3 regions of the Ruegeria sp. BHSB056 genome follow, and region 2 is predicted to be linked to each of the others. Evidence: riboswitches for the same ligand, from Rfam matches in the RefSeq annotation. Region 2 holds a riboswitch; each other region holds the start of a gene.
The links. Region 2 has a riboswitch for cobalamin ahead of AC2FND_RS14925 (ABC transporter substrate-binding protein). Riboswitches for the same ligand answer to the same signal wherever they lie in the genome.
Positions count from the first base shown of each region.

Region 1: another riboswitch for cobalamin. It lies ahead of AC2FND_RS08370 (DUF1636 family protein); the one in region 2 lies ahead of AC2FND_RS14925 (ABC transporter substrate-binding protein).
Region 3: another riboswitch for cobalamin. It lies ahead of AC2FND_RS13430 (hypothetical protein); the one in region 2 lies ahead of AC2FND_RS14925 (ABC transporter substrate-binding protein).

Region 1 covers NZ_JBXWSG010000023.1:41,451-44,721, reverse strand. Annotated here, with positions in the region: partial or broken gene AC2FND_RS08380 (cobaltochelatase subunit CobN) at 1-392, opposite strand, end outside; gene cobW (cobalamin biosynthesis protein CobW) at 396-1,451, opposite strand; gene AC2FND_RS08370 (DUF1636 family protein) at 1,456-1,830, opposite strand; cobalamin riboswitch at 1,925-2,129, opposite strand; gene AC2FND_RS08365 (NAD(P)-dependent oxidoreductase) at 2,214-3,227, shown strand.
Region 2 covers NZ_JBXWSG010000068.1:1,780-5,050, forward strand. Annotated here, with positions in the region: gene AC2FND_RS14920 (FecCD family ABC transporter permease) at 1-975, opposite strand, end outside; gene AC2FND_RS14925 (ABC transporter substrate-binding protein) at 972-1,976, opposite strand; cobalamin riboswitch at 2,130-2,322, opposite strand; tRNA gene AC2FND_RS14930 (tRNA-Thr) at 2,719-2,794, opposite strand; gene AC2FND_RS14935 (hypothetical protein) at 2,976-3,271, shown strand, end outside.
Region 3 covers NZ_JBXWSG010000054.1:9,135-12,405, reverse strand. Annotated here, with positions in the region: gene rsgA (ribosome small subunit-dependent GTPase A) at 1-587, shown strand, start outside; gene AC2FND_RS13440 (alpha/beta hydrolase family protein) at 624-1,481, opposite strand; cobalamin riboswitch at 1,614-1,832, shown strand; gene AC2FND_RS13435 (hypothetical protein) at 1,802-2,110, opposite strand; gene AC2FND_RS13430 (hypothetical protein) at 2,109-2,330, shown strand; gene AC2FND_RS13425 (protein-tyrosine phosphatase family protein) at 2,322-2,834, opposite strand; gene AC2FND_RS13420 (DNA polymerase III subunit gamma/tau) at 3,007-3,271, shown strand, end outside.

The DNA of each region.
Region 1 (3,271 bases), on a different contig from region 2:
GAATACTCATCCAACCGAGTGTCTTCGCGCCCATCCGCCGGTAAAACGGCCAGAGCGATGCCTTTGGCCTGCGCCAGTGCCAGAACCTGTTGCAATCCGTAAGACCAATAGGGCACGCCACCGATCAGACGGATCAGGATGCCCTTTGCGCCTTCAAGTGTCTGTTCAACATAGGTGTCGACGGACAGGGGGTGTTTCAGTGCTGCAAGATTGGCCAGCCGCATCGTGGGCATCCGCCCCTCAGGTCCGCCGCCGCGATGCCAGCCCGCCGCGAAAGCGCCCAGGTCACTGTCGGAAAAGGACAGCACAACCAGATCAGCCGGGCTTTGGCCCAGATCGGTTGGGGTCTCGGTTTCCTCGAGCCCGTGGCTTTCGCGAAAGACGACGTGCATGACTTACTCGGCAACCTCGGTCACACCCACGAGGATATCACGGATCTCGGCCTCTTTGATGTCGTCATGCTCGGCAATCACGACCAGGCGCGAGCGGCGCTCTTCACCGGGCTCCCACGGGCGGTCGTATTGGTGACGAACCCGCGCGCCGACAGCCTGAACCAGCAGGCGCATCGGTTTGCCTGTGACGGCGGCATAGCCTTTGACGCGCAGGATATTCAGCTCAGATGCAAGACGTTCAATCCTGGCTACCAGTTCCGCCGGGTCGGTCTGTTCCGGTAACTCGACGATGATGCTTTCGAAATCGTCATGCTCATGATCGTGATGGCCATCGTGATGTGACGGGCGGGCGTCCATGTCATCTTCGGCGGCAGCCTCAAGGCCAAGCACGACACGCACGTCGACGACACCCTCTGCGACCTCGACGACGGGAAGCGGGCGCGGCGCCTCGGCGGCGATAATCTGTTTAGCTTTCGCGACACCTTCGGGACCTGCCAGATCGGGCTTGGTCAGCAGGATGATATCCGCGCACGAGATCTGATCCTCGAACACCTCGGACAAGGGTGTTTCGTGATCAATCGAGTCATCAGCCAGCCGTTGGGCATCCACCGCTTCAACGTTCGGAGCAAAGCGACCGGCGGCCACGGCCTCGGCATCGGCCAGCGCGATCACGCCATCAACAGTGATTTTCGAACGGATATCAGGCCAATCAAATGCTTTCAGCAGCGGTTTGGGCAGTGCAAGGCCGGATGTTTCGATCAGGATGTGATCCGGGCGCGGTTCCAGCGCCATCAGCGCCTCGATGGTCGGGATGAAATCATCAGCCACGGTGCAGCAAATGCAGCCGTTTGCCAGTTCCATGATGTTTTCCGCAGGGCAATCCGGTATTGCGCAGGATTTCAGAATGTCGCCATCAACACCCACATCTCCAAACTCGTTAACAACAATCGCCAGCCGCTTTCCCTGCGGGTTCTGCATCAGATGGCGCACCAGCGTGGTTTTGCCCGAGCCCAGAAAGCCGGTGATCACGGTGACGGGAAGTTTTTCTAGGTTCGACATGATCTCAGCCTCCAATCGGGGGAATGCGCGAGGCGCAGTTTTTGCGGAAATGTTCAGGACGGTCGCGCCACTTCACCAGACCATCGTCTGTGGCCAGATACTTGGTCACACCATCGATGATGACATCGACGTGATCGATTTCGTTCAGGTTCTCGTAAACAAAGGTCCAGCGATCCGGCCCGCCCCGAAGAACGATGGAACAGCCCTGATCGCAGTTCGAAAGGCATTCGACAGGTTTCAGAGTGATACCATCTGGCAAGGCAGCCTGTTCCAGGGCCTTGTGCAACAATGTGCCGGGTCGTTCGGCGTCATCCTCGACGGGCAGACCCCGGCGGCAAGTCGTGCAAACCAGTAGCTCTACCGGTGCGGTCTCGGTCATGTCTCTCATCCCCCCAAATCCTCTTCGCGGGGGACGGGGTTTCATGCGGGCACCACGTCTGCACATGGACCCGACACCGGAACACCCCGCCCGGTTTCAACTTCGGGTGTTGGCAGGTCTCCCGGCTTGCGGATGCCAGAGCGGTCGCTCTGTCGGATGTCCCGCCTTCCCGGCACAGGCCAGTGGCATTGGGCATCCTCTCCGGTCACGGTCGCGGGGGCGGCTGCGTTTGGCGGATGAACCGTTGACGCATTCCCTTTTCATCGGCTGTCGCCGACACCAACGACAGGGACATGCGGCACCGCTGACCCGCTTGTCAAGCGGTTCGCGCGCAACAAATAAGCCAAGGTGAAAAAAGCGACCTGTAGGCGTCGTTCGGCGGCATGAAGAACGTGTTCGGTATATGGTCGCATGACGGGAAAACGACGAACTTGGAGATGCGTCATATGAAAGTGGGATTTATCGGTCTGGGTAACGTAGGCGGCAAGCTTTCGGGATCCCTTTTGCGCAACGGTATTGATCTGACTGTGCATGACCTGAACGCGGATCTGGTGGCCGAGTTTGTCGCCAAAGGCGCAAAGGCGGCAGAGGGGCCCGCCCAGTTGATGCGCGATTGCGATGCGGTGATCACCTGTCTGCCGTCTCCGGCAGCATCGGACGCAGTCATGCAGGAGATGTTGCCCGAAGTGGGCCCCGGCAAGATCTGGATGGAGATGTCGACCACAGACGAGGCGGAAGTCAAACGCCTGGGTGCCGAAGTCATATCGCGCGGCGGTGCGGCCGTCGATTGCCCGGTTTCTGGCGGGTGCCACCGTGCCGCGACGGGCAATATCTCGATCTTTGCGGGCTGCGACCGGGAAACGTTTGAACGAATTCTGCCGTTCCTGACGACAATGGGCCGCCGGGTTTTGCACACCGGTGAACTGGGCTCGGCGTCGGTGCTGAAAGTGATGACCAACTATCTTGCCACCGCCAACCTGATCACCTGTGCCGAAGCACTGGTTACGGCAAAGGCTGCTGGGATGGATCTGAACACGACCTATGAGGCGATCAAAATCTCGTCCGGCACGTCCTTCGTGCACGAAACCGAAAGTCAGGTCATCCTGAACGGGTCGCGCGATATTTCCTTCACCATGGATCTGGTGAAGAAGGATATCGGTCTGTTTCAGGAGGTCGCCGACCGCGCCGGGGTGCCGCTGGAAATAAACCCGGTGATGATCAGCATCTTTAACGATGGTATCGCGCGCTATGGCGAACGCGAGCTTTCACCAAATATTATCAAACGGCTGGAAGAGGCAACCGGCCTGGATATCACCGCCCCGGGCTTTCCAGCCGAAATGACGGATGATGAGCCGGAAGAGCCGGGATACGAGGTTGTGCCACAAGGGCGCGCCTGAGGGTAAGGCAAACACCAGACTACATCGCGCCCCGTGAACGAGCA
Region 2 (3,271 bases):
AATCGGCAGAACCTGACCCGGGATGATGATGCGCGACACGATATCTGCGCCGATCAGGAAGACCGCTCCGATCAAGGCGGCTGTTGGGATAAGCCTGCGATGTCCCGACCCCACAAGGAACCGAGCGGCATGAGGGATGACCAGCCCGACAAAGCCAATGGATCCGACGATCGAGACCATAACAGCTGTTGTAAGTGCGGTCGCAAAGATCAGGGTTGCCTGCACCCGCCGGACTGGAACGCCCAGCGAGGCCGCTGAATCAGAGCCGAAAATAAACGCGTCCAGTGCTCTGGCGTGAAAGCGGCAAACAAGCCAACCGGCAAGTGCCACCGGAACGGCCAGATATACATCTGGCCAACGGACACCGCTGAGGTTTCCCATCAGCCAGAACATAATCCCGCGCGCCTGATCGGCATTGGCGGATTTGGCAATAACGAACGCCGTCAGCGCATTGAACAACTGAGACCCGGCAATTCCCGCTAAGACGATCTGCGCCGTCGCAGCCCGCCCGCCCCCTGCGCCAGCGGCACGAGCCAGCAACGCGACAAAACCAAAAGCCAAAAGCGCGCCATTGAACGCGCCAAAAGACAGCGACAAAGCCCCCCCGCCCAAACCAGAGATGGTAACAGCCACGGCACCCGTCGAGGCCCCGGCAGAAATGCCCAAAATGTAAGGGTCGGCCAACGGGTTGCGCAGCAAAGCCTGCAACACGACCCCGGCGACGGCCAGACCAGCGCCGCAGGACGCCGCTACCAGAGCGCGAGGAAGCCGATAGCTCCAGATAATACCCTGATCAATGGGGTCGACGGGCAGGTCCGCTCCGGCCAGCTTGTTGGCCAGAACGGACAGAACCAAATCGGGCGACAGCGAGGTTTCCCCGATCATCGCGCCCGCAAGGACCGCCGCAATCAACAATGGCACAGTAAGGCACGCAGCCTTGAAACTCTGCCGAAAGATTGCGGCGACCTCGTTCACAGGTTGTTTCCGATGGTATCCAGCTTCTCGGCCAGATCCTCCAGTGCCGGGATTGCGCGGATGGTGGCGTCCATGGCCTGCGCATCCATAATGACGATCCGATCATTTTTGACCGCATCCATCTGGCTGGTCACCGGATCAGTGCGCAGGAACTCCAGCTTTTTCAGGTAGTCGTCCGCAGCAAAGCGACGGCGGTCCATCTTGGCAATCACGATCACTGTCGGATTGGCCTTGGCAATGGTTTCCCAGCCCACTGTCGGCCATTCTTCATCCGTCTCGATGACGTTGCGGATGCCCAATGTGCTCATCATGTATCCCGGTGCGCCTTTTTGTCCGGCCACAAACGGATCGCTTTCCATTTCAGGAGAGGAAAACCAGAACACGGCTGACACGTCGACCAGCTTCACGGCTTGCGCCTTGGCGACGGCTGCGGCTTCGCGGGCCTTGTACTCGGCAACCAGCTCCGTGCCGCGTTCGGGCACATCAAAGGCTGCCGCCAGTTCTTCGATACCCTGATACAGCGTATCGGTTGAGAACGCTTGCAGGCGGGTGCCATCGCCGCCGACCGTATTGTCTTTGCCGACGCAATCTGCAGGCATTACGTACGTTGGAATGCCCAGTTCGTGAAATTGCTCACGCGTGGCGACGATGCCCTCGGGCCCGACATGCCATTCATATTGCGCTGCGACCAGTCCCGGCCGCTTGGCAACCACGCTTTCAAAGCTGGGATCATTATCTGCCAGACGCTCTACCTTGGCATTCACCTCGGCATATTCAGGCAGCACCTCGTTGAACCAGACCGAGGTTCCAAGAACCTGTTCGCCCAACCCCAGCGCATAAAGCACCTCGGTCGCGGCCTGGCCGACCGTGACTGACGACGTCACCGGAGCGTCAAACGTGACCGAGTGACCGCAGTTTTCGATGGTTAGGGGAAAGTTTCCTTCGGCGACAGCGCTGGTAGCCAGCAAGGAAAGGCCAATCAGGCCAGTGCGTAGAAACATGACAATCGATCTCCATGTGTCAATGACCAGAGAACGGGTGAATGGGCATTTACCGAAGCAACAGACGCTTTTCTGCCTGCTGTAAGCGCAGAGTGGAATACAGCCCGCCCAGCGCGTTTCTTCGGCAACCTCCCCGGACAACCCCGCCCGGTGTGTTTCGGTTTCATACCGGCAGGTCTCCTGACTGACGGGTCTTTGTCTGTCCTGTCTTCCCAGACCCAAATGGCCCAGTGACGGAAATGGACAGCGCTCGCCGCCTACAGTTGCGGGGGCAGTTCCGGTTGGCACCAAAAGGCACCTCGGATTCCCTCTTAGCCACATCGGGACCGGTAAAACGCGGGTACCTTAACAGTTACCCTGCGGCAAGAAAAAACTCGGGTGTATCCCTCAGATTTTCTTGGAGCAAGAAACCACGCTACAAGACGGCGCTTTTTGTTTTCTCAACGGACTACAATTGAAGATTCCAGGTGGATTCTTGTTACGTTTTGGGTAACGCCAGCAAAGTGCCCGTGACGTCACTTTTCGTCGCGGCCCAGTCCACTGATCTCATCCAACACACCGGCCGCCTTCAAAACGGTTTCTTGCGAATTTCGAGCGGAGGGGTTCTAGCACCTAACCCGGTGGACAGACTGTGATTCACGTGTTTGCGTATAAGTGTATTAAGGGTGCCCTCATTTGTGCCCTAATTTTCGGGCTAAAAACCCAATGAAATAAGGAAACAAAGGCTCTGAGGTGATGATAATGGTGCCCCCACACGGACTCGAACCGCGGACCTACTGATTACAAATCAGTTGCTCTACCAGCTGAGCTATAGGGGCACTGGCAGTCGATTACTTCGTCCGACAGAGGACTGCAACCCTCATTTTTAACTCGAACTTGGGGATTGCCCGTTTTCCTGAGAAAGTGCAGAAACCGCACGGTTGGTTCGTTGCAGATTTTCATGCGACGCAAAGACATAGAATGGGATGGACACAGCCCCTGAGGGTAAAAGGACAAAAGATGCAGTTAGTAATCCATGCCGGGGCCGCTTTCGCCGATGAAGGGCAAGTGCTGTCCTCGCTTTCGGCAAACAAGCAGGCCTTGGCGGATTGCCGTGCTGCGATCTTGGGACCGCGCGGCGGACGTCAGTTTGTCAAGGTTCTGTCTGATGCCCTTGCTCAGGATTTGTCTGATTCAGAAACGCAAGACGGGCTGCACGCCCTTCTTCCAGATGATCCAAATGTTGATAGTGTCATCCTTTCGAACGACAAGTTCTTTGGCCCAACACGTTCTGCCCTGCAACATGGACAGATTTA
Region 3 (3,271 bases), on a different contig from region 2:
TCTCGGGACAAGTGGAATCTCTGGACCCGTTTTTGACGGTTTTGACGATCAACGCTCGGGATCCGGCAGATGTCGAAAAGGTTCTGGCATGGTGTCCCAAAGGCCAGACCGGCGCGCTGGTCGGGTCGTCGGGCGTGGGTAAAACGACGCTCAGCAACACCATGACAGATCAAAACCTCGCCACGTCTGGAATTCGCGAAGACGACGCACGGGGCAGGCACACGACAACGGTGCGCGCGTTGCACCGGATGAGAAACGGTGGATGGTTGATCGACACGCCCGGAATGCGCGCATTGCGCCTGCTGGACGCCCAGGACGGGATCGACGACGTATTCTCGGACATCACAGAGCTTGGCCAAAGCTGCCGCTTTTCGGATTGTCAGCACGAAACCGAGCCCGGCTGTGCCGTGCAGAGCGCAATCGACGAAGGCGTGCTTGATCCGGCGCGGCTGGACCGCTGGCGCAAGCTGCGGCGTGAAGATCAGCGAAACTCGGAAACCGTTGCGCAATCGCGGGCGCGGGACAGGGCGTTTGGCAAGATGGTGCGCGGTGTCATGCAGGACAAGAAACTTCGTAAACGGCCATAGCTGCAAGGTGTTATGGAAAACCTGCGTCGCGTCTGATCAGGCGATCAGGCGCGGCCAGACCGCTGCATTGCGCCGGGCAAATGCCCCAATGTGACCAACCTCCGGCAGTCCGAATTCAGCGGGCTTCAGAAGGTGGCGTCTGGCCTCGGGGCCGTACAGATCGGCAAGGCGCCAAACCGCCTCGGGCGGAGCCATCTGGTCATCTTCGAAGGTAAACAGATCCACAGGTGTTCCAGAACTGCCCCAATGCGCATCAGGCAAATTCTGCCCGATCTCGGGAACGTAGCTAAGAGGAGCTGTACACCATTTGCGCCATTGCCAGTAGACCGAGGCGGGCAGGTCCGACCCAAACCCGATTGCTTTGCCGGGCAGATAGCCAAGTGCCCGCACCATCAGCGGTGCATGGCCATACCAGAACAGCCCCGCCAAACCCCGATAGGGCCATGGGTGATCTTTCAAAGTCACCAGCCCCGAACACACACCGATCATACGGTCGATCTGGTCGATATCCGGCTGCACCGGCCCCAGCATCGCACCGACCGAATGGCCGATGGTCCACTGCTGCGCCTTAGGAAACCGCCTGCGCATCTCGGCCCGTGCCGCTGGCATGTCGATCAACGCCCAATCCGCCATTGTCGCGGTTGCGTCTTTCAGGCGGCCGACCAAAGAAAGCCCGTAGTCCCGATAGTCATAGGTCAGGCAAGCTATCCCCCGCTCGGCGGCCAGCCATCGCGCGAAGTGTTGATAATAGTCACGCGGCACACCTGTGGCACTGTTCAGCACGACAACGGTTTCCGGCTCACCCACTGGCCGGTACAGCCGCGCCGACAAGGTCACAGACCCGGACGGAAAGCGGAAATCTTCGATCAACACCGTCTGTTCCGAATCCAACATGATCCCCGGCTTTCCCTGAAACAATGGTTTGCCTGCCTTCGATGCCGACGACACTAGGCCGGAACGTAAATCGCATCCAGCATGACCAAACGTCCGGCCTAAAGATCGGCTTGACTCGGAACGCGATCAGGCGCTAGCGGTTGTGTGATGGTTTCCGGCCCCCACAAGAGGTCGGGATGAAAAGGGAACACGGTGCGGTTTGTCTGGTCATACAGACATCAACCTAGTCCGCGACTGCCCCCGCAACTGTAAGCGGTAAGCAATGCCGAAATACCACTGGCCCATGGGCTGGGAAGGTCGGCAGAGCAATGACCCGCAAGTCAGGAGACCTGCCATCGGAACTGAAACCGAAACTCGGGCGGGGTGTCCGGGCAGGTCCTGACAGCGAGATGCTGTCCCACCTGCTCCAATATCCAGCCCACCACGCGCGGAGGGCGCAGGATGATCTGGAAGACAAAATCACACGTATACAGCGCAACTGTGTGCCAGCGGACGGGCAAAACCTGCCCGGCTTTGGCGCGACTGGCCCGCTCGATTTCCGAAGCCATGGCGCAGGCGGTTTCGGCCACCAGCGAGGATTTCGAATTTGAAGGTAACAGCGCGCTGTCACATTGCGCGGAGGGGTGCATGGCGGCGATCCGAGCGCGATCCGACGGCGTTCGCGTTTTCTGCGGGGCGCACCCTGATACAGCAATTCGGGATCTGGATGCCTATGCCGATTTGATCTTCGGACCTCAATTCAGCACGCTGCCATCGGGCATTGTCGCGAACCCGCCTTGCGCCATGATCGAGGTTTCAACGATCCGACCCCCGAAATTCGGTTACGCACCTCAGCAGCTTTCAGCTTGATCCCACTTCCACCTGTGCCGGCGTGATCCGGGACGCCCAGGCCAGCTGCGCATCGGTTTCGACAGCGCACGGGCGTACGGCCCGCAGGCGGTCCAGTGCGTCACTGGCGCGTTCACCGCATTCAACCATCAGTCGCAGAACAATCATCCCGGACCTGCCGCACCCACCACGGCAGTGCACTAGGACCCGGCCACCACCCGACAGTGCATGTCGGGCCGTGGCGCTGACCTCTGGCCAGGCCTTCCGAACCGCTTGCGTTGGCGCCCCAAAATCTTCGATTGGCAGGTGAACCCACCGGCTGGCCCGGCTTTGGATGTCACTGCCAAAGTGCTGCGCGCCATCCTGAAGCATTTCGACATCCGTCGTCATTGAAATCACAAGGCCCGGTTTCCACGCCGCAATCGTATCCAGATCGGTGGCGTAATCCCCGCCACGCCCGGGCATAGAAGTAAGGGCAAGCGTCCCGCCTCCGACCTGCAGAGCAAAGATGACCAATTGCGACATGAAGTGCGTCCTCCCCCAAGGTACTCTTTAAGAAATGAGTCATTAAATCCGCTGGTCCAGTTTAGTTGGAAACCAGGCCGTTCCTGAAACAAAAAATCATCGCGCCCCACAGTGGACGCGGGCTGCCGCCGCCACTACGCTGTGCCGAAGCACCGAATCCGAGCGAGAAGACATGACAGACACGCCCAGCCCCGCCTATCAGGTTCTCGCCCGCAAATACCGTCCGGAAACCTTTGCCGACCTGGTGGGGCAGGATGCCATGGTGCGCACCCTGAAGAACGCTTTCGAGGCCGACCGGATCGCGCAGGCCTTTATCATGACCGGCATTCGCGGAACGGGAAAAACGACCACGGCGCGGATCATCGCCAAGGGCATGAACTGCATCGGACCCGACGGAACCGGTGGCCCCACAACCGAACCCTGCGGTCAGTGCGAGC